2 regions of the Labrenzia sp. C1B70 genome follow, and region 1 is predicted to be linked to the other one. Evidence: riboswitches for the same ligand, from Rfam matches in the RefSeq annotation. Region 1 holds a riboswitch; the other holds the start of a gene.
What was found. Region 1 has a riboswitch for thiamine pyrophosphate ahead of Q666_RS50795 (hydroxyethylthiazole kinase). Riboswitches for the same ligand answer to the same signal wherever they lie in the genome.
Positions count from the first base shown of each region.

Region 2: linked by a shared signal. The riboswitch ahead of Q666_RS46905 (ABC transporter permease) and the one ahead of Q666_RS50795 (hydroxyethylthiazole kinase) in region 1 are both predicted to bind thiamine pyrophosphate.

Region 1 is NZ_AXCE01000012.1:543,153-548,140, reverse strand. It holds gene sbmA (peptide antibiotic transporter SbmA) at 1-17, shown strand, start outside; gene Q666_RS50810 (DMT family transporter) at 123-1,124, shown strand; gene Q666_RS50805 (hypothetical protein) at 1,356-1,763, opposite strand; gene Q666_RS50800 (Lrp/AsnC ligand binding domain-containing protein) at 1,784-2,020, opposite strand; TPP riboswitch at 2,228-2,338, shown strand; gene Q666_RS50795 (hydroxyethylthiazole kinase) at 2,407-3,180, shown strand; gene thiD (bifunctional hydroxymethylpyrimidine kinase/phosphomethylpyrimidine kinase) at 3,217-4,023, shown strand; gene Q666_RS50785 (TRAP transporter substrate-binding protein) at 4,025-4,988, shown strand, end outside.
Region 2 is NZ_AXCE01000010.1:221,951-226,938, reverse strand. It holds gene rpoH (RNA polymerase sigma factor RpoH) at 1-341, shown strand, start outside; gene Q666_RS46910 (ABC transporter substrate-binding protein) at 416-1,357, opposite strand; gene Q666_RS46905 (ABC transporter permease) at 1,380-2,225, opposite strand; TPP riboswitch at 2,283-2,389, opposite strand; gene Q666_RS46900 (hypothetical protein) at 2,471-4,243, opposite strand; gene Q666_RS46895 (adenylosuccinate synthase) at 4,508-4,988, opposite strand, start outside.

The DNA.
Region 1 (4,988 bases):
CGGGGGCGCAAGCTTAAGGTCAGGTCTGCGCAAGACGTTCAAGCCAGTTTTCTGTCCCGGCGGTTCCGCGGTCCGACGCACCGCCCGTGGCTTCATGAAGAGCGCCGGGCCTGGAAGTTGTCATGGCGTTCTTGAGCCAGAAGTCCCGTTTCTCCGGACCTCCGGCGCCCACCGGGATGACCCGGCAGGCACCTCTTATCGGAATATCGCTGAAAGTGGCCTCCACCATGGTGTTCTTCGTCATGGCAACGGCCCTCAAGATCGCCGCCGAGACGGTGCCGATCGGTGAGCTTGTGTTCGCACGGAATTTCTTCGGGCTGTTTCCGGTGCTGATCATGGTGGCGATGCGCCGGGAGCTGGGGCTCGCCTTTAGAACGGCCAACCCGCTGGGACATCTTACCCGGGCGTCCGTCGGCCTGACGGCGATGGTTTGCGGCTTTACCGCGTTGTCTCTGCTGCCCTTGCCGGATGCGACGGCGATCGGATTTGCATCGCCGCTCTTCGTGGTGGTGCTGGCGTTTCTGCTCCTTGGCGAAAAGGTGCGGGTCTATCGCTGGAGCGCAGTCGGTGTCGGCTTTGTCGGCATTCTGGTTGTGCTGTCACCGCATCTGGGTGACGCGGAGTTGGATAGCAACTCGATGATCGGGGCCTTGATCGGCCTGACAGGAGCCGGCTTTGCCGCGCTCGCCATGATCACCGTGCGCAAATTGTGCGAGACGGAGCGCACGTCCACGATCGTTACCTGGTTTGCGGGCATGTCGTCCGTATTGTCGCTGCTCACGCTGCCGCTGGGCTTTCTGCTGCCGGGTCAGGCCTGGATCATTCCGGACCTGCCCACGGCAGGTCTGCTTCTGCTGATCGGCCTTGCGGGTGGTGTCGGCCAGATCCTGTTGACGCAGAGCTACCGGTTCGCGGATGCCTCCACCATTGCCCCGTTCGACTATGTCAACATGCTGTGGGCGATCATTGTCGGTTGGGTGGTGTTCAGCGAAACGCCATTGCCAGCAGTGGTGCTGGGGGCGCTGATCGTGATTGCCGCCGGTATTTTCGTCATCTACCGCGAGCACAAGCTCGGGCTGGACCGGACAAAGGCACGCCGGGCGTCATCGCCCTCGCGTTCGTAGGGGGAGACAAGAGGGCAGGTCCCGCTGTCTTCCCCCGTCATTCCGGACTAGCACTGCAGTGCTGTGCGCAGATCCGGAATCCAGCACTTATTTCGCGCCTTAGGCGCGGCATTAGACAAAGAGAGAAGAGTTCGCTTTGCTCACGCTGATGCGCTGGATCCCGGATCGGCGCGCAGCTTTACTGCGCTTGTCCGGAATGACGGCGAATGCGGGTGGCTTCCGAAATCGGCCCTACTGCGACTTGTATTCGAACCGCTCAACAGCGCTCTTGGTGCCGTCCTTGAAGATCAGCTGCACGCTGATCGACTGGGCCGACCCCAGGGGCAGCTCCAGATAGGGCTTGTCCTTCAGAACGACATTCTGGTTGTCCGGGTCACAGGCTTCCAGTTGCCATTCCTGCTCAATCGGGTCGTCGTTTAATCCGTAGAAGACATAGTCGATGCCGCACTTCCAGGATTCCAGGTGCGTGAAATAGATCAGCTCCTGGCCCTGCCAGTCGCGGAATGACACCCAGTTGGCCTTGGTCAGGTCCAGGATCTGCTTGATCTGCTCCGGCGGCATGCCTTGCGCGGACGCGGTCGAGCCGATCGGAGCAAGAGCGAGGGGCAGGCAAAGGGCGGCGATTTTAATGAGTTTCATGGAAATTTCCGGGTCTGAGTTCAGAAGGCCTTGAAGGTAATGATGGTTTTGGTGTCCTGAATGCCGTCGATCGGGTGGACCTTCTCGTTCACGAAGTGGCCAATGTCCGAACCGTCGTCGACATAGAATTTCACCAGAAGATCGTAGTCGCCGGAGGTGGAGTAGACTTCGGACGCAATTTCCGCATCGGCGATCGCATTGGCGACCTGGTAGGTCTTGCCCAACTGGCATTTGATCATCACGAAAAACGGTACCATGGGGCGCTCCGGGCAGTTGGTGTTTGAAGGGGGTGAACGTGTCACCTGAACCATCAGCCGGGCTGTTCGGTCAGCCAAACATGCCGGGCAACAGATTCACGAAAGCAGACTAGGACATCGCCTATCTCCTCCCGCCAGTCAATTGCCGAGTAGCCGCTCTGCACAAGCCGGGTCTTGCAATCGCACGGCCGGCTTGTTAGCAGTGCAATCATCTCATGGGGGTGCCCGGCCATCCTGGACCGGGCTGAGAGGCGGCCTGCCAACTCCTTGAACCTGATCCGGCTGATACCGGCGGAGGGATTTGAGATCATGATGCACACACCACTCCCTTCAACACGTCCTTTCCGGAATACCGGCAACGGGCTTTCTGTCGCAGGAGAGCCGTCATGAGCCTTTCCGTTGCTGCTTCCACGCAGGCCCTGAGCGCCGAACAGGTCTTCACCCTTCTGGAAAGGGTGCGGCAGAAAACGCCGCGCGTTCACGCCATCACAAACGCGGTCGCCCAGAGTTTCACCGCCAATGTGTTGCTTGCGCTCGGCGCGGTTCCTTCCATGACCATCGCGCGGGAGGAAGTTGCGGCCTTTGCCGGCGGGGCTGATGCACTGCTGGTGAACCTCGGCACCCTTGACGAGGAACGCCGTGCGGCCATTCCGCTAGCAATCGAAGCTGCCAGGACTGCCGGACGTCCGGTTTGTGTCGATCCGGTTTTCGTGAACCGGTCTCCCGTGCGCTGCGCCTATGCGCGCGATCTGCTGGGCCTCAAGCCGGATCTGGTGCGGCTCAATCCGGAAGAACTCAACGCTCTCCTGCCGGAGCGGGCAGATGCCGATGCATTGATCGAGGCCGGAACGGTTTTTGCGGTCACTGGCCCGGAAGACAGGGTCGAGAGCCGTGGCGAGGATTTCCTGCTGCGCAACGGCGATCCACTGATGTCACGCGTGACGGCCACCGGCTGTGCCGGCGGTGCTGTTCTGGCGGCGTTCCTGAGCATCGAAAAGGACAGGGCGCTTGCAGCTGCTTGCGGACTGTCCGTCTTCAACATTGCCGGCGAAATCGCGGCCAGCCGGTCAGGCGGGCCAGGCAGTTTGGTGCCGGAGTTGCTCGACGCACTCTATTGCCTGACTGACCGCGACATTGAAGCCCGTCTCAAGACCGGCTGACGCAGGCTTTTCGGCATCTACTCCCAGGAGGTTCCCATGACCGCAATTGCGGTAACCATTGCAGGATCGGATTCCGGCGGCGGAGCCGGCATTCAGGCTGATCTCAAGACCTTTTCCGCAAACGGCGTCTTTGGTGCCAGTGTTATTGCAGCCCTGACGGCGCAGAATACGCTTGGTGTCAGCGCCATCCATGATGTGCCGCCGGAGTTCGTGCGGGCCCAGATGACGGCCGTCTTTTCGGACCTTGCCGTCAAGGCGACAAAGATCGGCATGCTGTCGCGTGTCGATACGATCGAGGTGGTAGCTGAAGGGCTTCGGACACATGAGACAGGCCCGGTTGTGCTTGACCCGGTGATGGTGGCTGCCTCCGGTGACCCGTTGCTTGCCGACAGTGCGGTCGACACGCTGATTGCCTTGCTGCTGCCGCTGGCCGATATTGTTACCCCGAACCTGCATGAAGCTGCCCGCATGTTGCAGGGCGACGTTGCCGCGGACGAAACGCAAATGCAGGCGCAGGCAGAACGTCTGCTCGGTCTTGGAGCCAATGCGGTTCTGCTCAAGGGCGGGCACGGGTCTGGCGCGAATAGCGCTGATCTGCTTCTGGATCGCAACGGCAATGCGGTCTGGCTCAGGTCAGAGCGGATCAACACCGACAACACGCATGGCACCGGTTGCACCCTGTCATCCGCGATTGCCTCGGGTCTTGCCAAGGGGCAGGAGATGGAAGCGGCCGTCAGGTCCGCCAAGTCCTATATTCAGGCCGCCATCGCCGCTGCCGACACGCTTCACATTGGCAGTGGTCACGGGCCAGTCCATCATTTCCACGCGTTCTGGAGCAAGTGAGATGACCGATCAGCCAAAGACAGAAACCGGACGGATCAGCCGTCGCGGACTTCTGGGGGCTTCCGCCGCCGCCGGTGCAAGCGCGTTGGCCGCCCCGGCGGTGGCGCAGGAGCAGGCGACGCTGGAATGGAAGATGGTCACGTCCTGGCCAAAGAACCTGCCGGGGCCCGGGGTCACGGCGCAGCGCATTGCCGACAGGATCGAGCTGATGTCCGGTGGTCGCCTGCGCGTTCGGCTTTATGCTGCAGGGGAACTGGTGCCGGCTCTGGGCGTGTTCGAGGCGGTCTCGGCGGGGACGGCGCAGATGGCGCACACGGCCTCGTTTTTCTGGCAGGGCAAGATCCCGGCTTCGGTCTATTTCACCGCGATCCCTTTCGGTTTGCTGCCGCATGAGCATATCACCTGGATTGAGCAGGGGGGCGGCCAGGCGCTTTGGGACGAACTTTATGCCCCGTTCGGACTAAGGCCCGTAATGGCCGGCAACACCGGCGTCCAGATGGGGGGCTGGTTCAAGCGCGAAATCAACACTCTTGACGATCTCAAGGGACTGAAGATCCGCATGCCGGGCCTTGGCGGCGAAGTGATGCATCGGCTTGGGGCGACGCCTGTCAGCCTGCCACCTGCAGAGTTGTTCCAGGCGTTGGACAGCGGCGTGCTGGATGCGACGGAATTCCTGGGTCCCTGGTCGGACAGGGCAATGGGGTTCCAGAAAGCAGCCAAGTCCTACTACACGCCGGGGTTCCATGAACCCAACGGCACCGGTGAAGCGCTGTTCAACAAGGTGGCGCTGGAAGGTCTGCCGGAAGACCTTGGCGCCATCGTTCTGGAGGCCTGCAAGGCAGAAAACGGCCGCTCGCTTGCAGAAAGCGATTGGGAGAATGCAGGCGCACTGAAGCTCCTGCAGGAAGAGGACGGCGTTACCGTCCGTCCTTATCCGGACGACGTTCTGGATGCTTTGCGGGAGA
Region 2 (4,988 bases), on a different contig from region 1:
ATGCCAGCCTGAATGCGCCCGTGCGCGCGGAAGCTGATGCCGGTGAATGGCAGGACTGGCTTGTCGATGAAAGCGACAGTCAGGAAACCCTGCTTGCCAATCAGGAAGAGCTGGATATGCGTCGCAAGATGCTGAACGACGCGATGGACGTGCTCAACGAGCGTGAACGGCGCATCTTTGAAGCACGTCGCCTGGCCGAAGACCCGATGACGCTGGAAGACCTTTCGGGCGAATTCGGTGTCAGCCGCGAGCGCGTCCGCCAGATCGAGGTTCGCGCTTTCGAAAAGGTTCAAAAAGCCGTGCGCAACAGCGCCCGCACAATGGACCAGCCCGCCGCCTGAGGCACTCGGTCAAAGAGAACCAAAAAAAGCGCCGGAGCTATGCTCCGGCGCTTTTCTTTTGCCTAAGCTGATGTTCAGCGGATTTCGGCTGTGTAGCTCTCCACCGGCACGACCTTGCTGATCAGACCGGCTTCGGCCATGAATTCCGCAAAGCGCTGGTAGCGGCCTTCATCAAGTGCAGCCGGACGCTTGGCGAACCGCGGCAACGTATCGAACCATGCCCGCCTGTTCAGCTCGTCATTGAGGTTCGGATACGCTTCTATGAAGGCATTCCAGGCTTCTTCCGGGTGATTGCTCAGATAGATGGTGGCCGCTTCCACGGCTGCCAGGAACTTGGCGAAGCGTGGATCGTCCGTCTTGTCCTTGTTGACGACATAGATCAGCTCATCAAAGATCGGCACACCGTTTTCTTCCGGGAAGAAAGCCTTGCCGGGTTTGCCTTCGATTTCGAGCTGGGTGAGCTCGAAATTGCGATATGCGCCGATCACCGCATCCACCTGACCGGCAAGCAGAGAGCCTGACAACGCGAAATTGACGTTCACCAGCTCGACATCATCCATGGTCAAACCGGCCGAACGCAGCATCTGGCCCAGCATCGCGTCCTCGAAGCCGGACACGGAAAAGCCGACACTCTTCCCCTTGAGGTCCTTCAGTTCCTGTATCGGGCCGTCCTTGAGCACGATGAGAGAATTGAGGGGTGTTTCCACCAGCGTACCGATCCATTTCAGCGGCAGCTCTTCCTCGATTTGCGCATGAAGCGTCGGCTGATAGGACACCGCGATATCGCCCTGCCCGGCAGCAACCAGTTTCGGCGGCATTGCCGGGTCCGCCGGTTCGATGATCTCAACCTCGAGGCCTTCTGCCTCGAAGAAACCCTTGGTCTGCGCAGTTACCAGCGGCGCGTGATCCGGATTGATGAACCAGTCGAGCAGCAAGGTCAGTTTCTCACTGGCCTGTACCGGCCCCGATGCCAGCAGCCCGGCCGCCAATGCGAGTGACAGGATTTGTTTTTTCATGAGGTCCTCCGTAGAGCGGCAGCTAGGTGAGCGGCTGCCAGGGAACAAGAAGTCGGGTGAGATGGTTCACGGCAAAGCGCATGATCAGCACCATCGCCGCGAGCAGGATCAGGGCGGCGAACATCATGTCCGCCTGCATCCGGTTGCTGCTTTGAAGCATGATGAAGGCAAGGCCTCCTTTTGCCCCGGCCCATTCGCCGATGATCGCCCCCATGGGAGCGAACACCGCGGCCACCCGCAGGCCGGAGGCAAACGCCGGCAAGCCTGACGGCAGGCGAAAGAACCAGAGTTCCTTCAGGCGAGACAGACGATAAAGCCGGGCGAGATCGCACAAACCCGGGTCAAGCCGCTGCAGGCCATCGAAAAACGTCGATGTGACCGTGAAGAAGATGACCAGGATGATGACGACGATCTTGGAGGCCAGCCCGAAACCGAGCCAGAGCACCAGGATCGGCGCGATTGCGAAAACAGGCAGGGCCTGCGTCACCAGAATGGGCGGCATGGCGAACCTTGCAGCAATCGGAAACAGCCACAAAAGAACGGAAAGCAATGCCCCGGCGGCTGCCCCCAGCACAAACCCGAGCACCGTCTCATAGGCGGTGATGCCGGCATGATGCAGAAGGAAGCCTGCGTGTTTGACAAAGGCCGTAAAGACGCGGTCCGGACCCGGCAGGATATAATGCTGGGTGTCGAACACACGGACGATTGCCGCCCAGATAACGACAGTCAGCAGCAGGCCGAGTATGGTCCTGGCAACAGCTTTCGCAAACGCCATCATCCCGCAGTCCCCGCCGCCGTTGGCCAACAGGAACGCATGAAAGCCGATACCGGCATTCGGATGTGCGGCGACCGCAGTGGTCGCAGACAAGTACGCATAGGATCTCCCGTCTTCGGACAAGCCGAAAATGACAATGGAGATCCGGGAATAGGCTAAGGATTCCGTCCCTTCGCCGGCATGACCCGGATCAGGTTCTAAGGGTTCGGCATTACGCCATCTCAGCTCCGGTAACCGGAACACCCCTCGGACCAAGCCGGACCATGCCTTGTGTGACGGAAAAAGGCAAGCCGCCGTGAGGCGGCTTCTTCAGATTTTGAAAGGAGGCAGGTTGGCGCTTAGCCGGCTTGCCAGGACGTGATCGCCTTTTCTACGGCTTCTGCACCGGCGGTTCCCTTTTCCAGGGTCAGGATGCCGCGCTTGCCGTTTTCGTAAAGCATCGGAATGTCGATCCAGCCGCGTTCGCGCAGCAGGGCGAGATTGCGTTGCTGCTCGTTCGGCAAGCTGGAAAGGGCAATCCAGAAAAAGCCCGGGGACACTTTCACGGAAGCGCCGATCAGCGCATCGCCACGAGCTTCTTCCGTAGGCTTCATGACCAGGCCTGGCACGTTGACGACGTCACCTGGAGCGAAGTTTTCCGGGAACTCGTACTTGATCTCGACCAGATGGCTGGCGGGCAAGGAAGTATCGTCATTCGGCTTGATGCGAATGTCGACCTTCACATCCCGCTCGGGGATTTCAATGGAGGCGCTCAGAACCGCGAGAGCCTTGCCGTCCAGATTCGTTTCTTCATCGACACCCCAAACGACAGCGCCTTGCGCAGCCGTTCCGGCACCGCCGGACTCTTCCCCTTCTTCGTAAAGGATAGAGCGCTGCACCGAGGAATCCGCAGCCGTAGCGGACGGAGCCGGTGAAGTTTCGTCCGGCGAAATGGCCGAGAGATTGTCTTCCGGCACCGCAATCGGGCTTTCGGTGGTCGCAGAAGACTGATCGTTTTCTCCGCTCGTCACGATGGACGGCTGGGAAGGTTCGGGCGCAGCGGAAGCTGGTGTATCGACCTGCGGTGTATCGGCCGGCGCAGGCGAATCAGACTGTCCGGTAATCGTCGTCGTGGTTACCGTGCGTGCATCCGGGGCAACCACATCCGTCTCGCCTTCGTTCAACAGGCGGTCGGTGTTTTTCGAAGGCTCTTCACCTTCTCCGGCAGGGGCAGCGGTCGAAGGCTCCGGCGTGGTGTCCGGCTGCGTATCGACAGGCGTTTGCGAAGAAGACGCAACCGGCACGTTGCCGCTATCGGCCGTCTCATCGCCCGCAGGCATCAGGAAATAGGCTCCGGCGCCCAGGAGCACCAGCAACAGGACACCCGCAGCAATGACGATCGGAACGGTGCGGCTGCCGGATGAATCACCGCGCAGCGCATCCGAAGCACTCGGCTTGGCGCGCTTGGAGCGGCTTTTCTTGGAGGCCGACTTGTCCTTCGGCTTGGCTGTTTCCTCGCCTGGATAAACCTGATCGGCGGGATCGGCCGCACCAGCGGTATCTGCAGGCTCGAACAGGCCATCATCTGTCTGTTCCGGCTGCACAGGTCCGCCGAAAGAGGGCTCCTGGCGCACAGGCGCAGCGCCCGGGTCGGCAGCTTCCTTGGCGTGGTGAACAGCCTGGCTGGCCGCGATGCCAAGCGCTTCGGCCTGTGTCAGGGTTTCCTTCAAGGGCGACGGAGCCGGGGTATCCACCACCGGTGCTGCAGTTGTTTCAGGTTCCTGTGGTGCAGGCGCAGGCGCTTCCGGCGCAGCCTCTGCCACCGGCTCAGCCGGAGGCGGTGTCACGGGCGGCGCGGAAACCTGCGGCGCCGGGGGCGGCGTTTCGACCTTCGGAACTGTGGGGCTGAGACCGAGGCTTTCGCGGGCGGCTTCGGCTTCCACCTTGCGAATGGCTTCTTCCAGACGCAGCTGCTCGGCCGTGATCTCGGACGGCGCCAGCGGCGGTTCATAGGCTTTCAGCTGATTGACGATGGCATTGCGCGCACGGCTGTAAACGCTTCTGCGTGCAGCACCATTGTTTTCAGGTAAAGACGCGATCGTTTTCTTCAGAATTGAATAGTAATCAGCCATCTTCCTGCCTACCGGCCGACTGCAAGGATCTGTTCTGCGGGCCCGAGATTTCGTTTCATTCTCAGGCTTATAGCAAGTTTTTCGAAAACCGGTGCTATTTCTTCAATAACTTCGCCGCGACAGAGAACCTCGCAGTACCCTTTTCCTAACACAGATTGTTTGTTCGGCACACACATGGAACGCCGAAAACGAAAGGTGGTTGCGTGCGGTGATTCGCAGCACGCAACCGCAGTCCTTAATAATGTGCTTCTAACGTCACAGATCTCAATCCTGGAAGGGATTCTGCACAAGAATTGTGTCGTCCCGTTCCGGACTTGTCGACAGAAGAGCGACCGGAGCACCGATCAGTTCTTCGACGTGACGCACATATTTGATCGCCTGCGCCGGCAGATCGGCCCAGGTGCGAGCACCTTCGGTCGATTCCTTCCAGCCCGGCAGGCTTTCGTAAATCGGCTTCACGCGCTCCTGGGCACCCTGCGAAGCCGGCAGATAATCGATGCGCTCGCCGTCCAGTTCGTAGCCGATGCAGATCTTGATTTCATCAAGACCGTCCAGAACATCCAGCTTGGTCAGCGCGATGCCGGTGATGCCCGAGGTGCAGACGGTCTGGCGCACCAGCACAGCGTCGAACCACCCGCAGCGGCGGCGGCGGCCGGTAACCGTACCGAATTCATGGCCGCGCGTTCCGAGGAACTCGCCGATCTCATCCTTCAGTTCGGTCGGGAACGGGCCCTCACCGACGCGT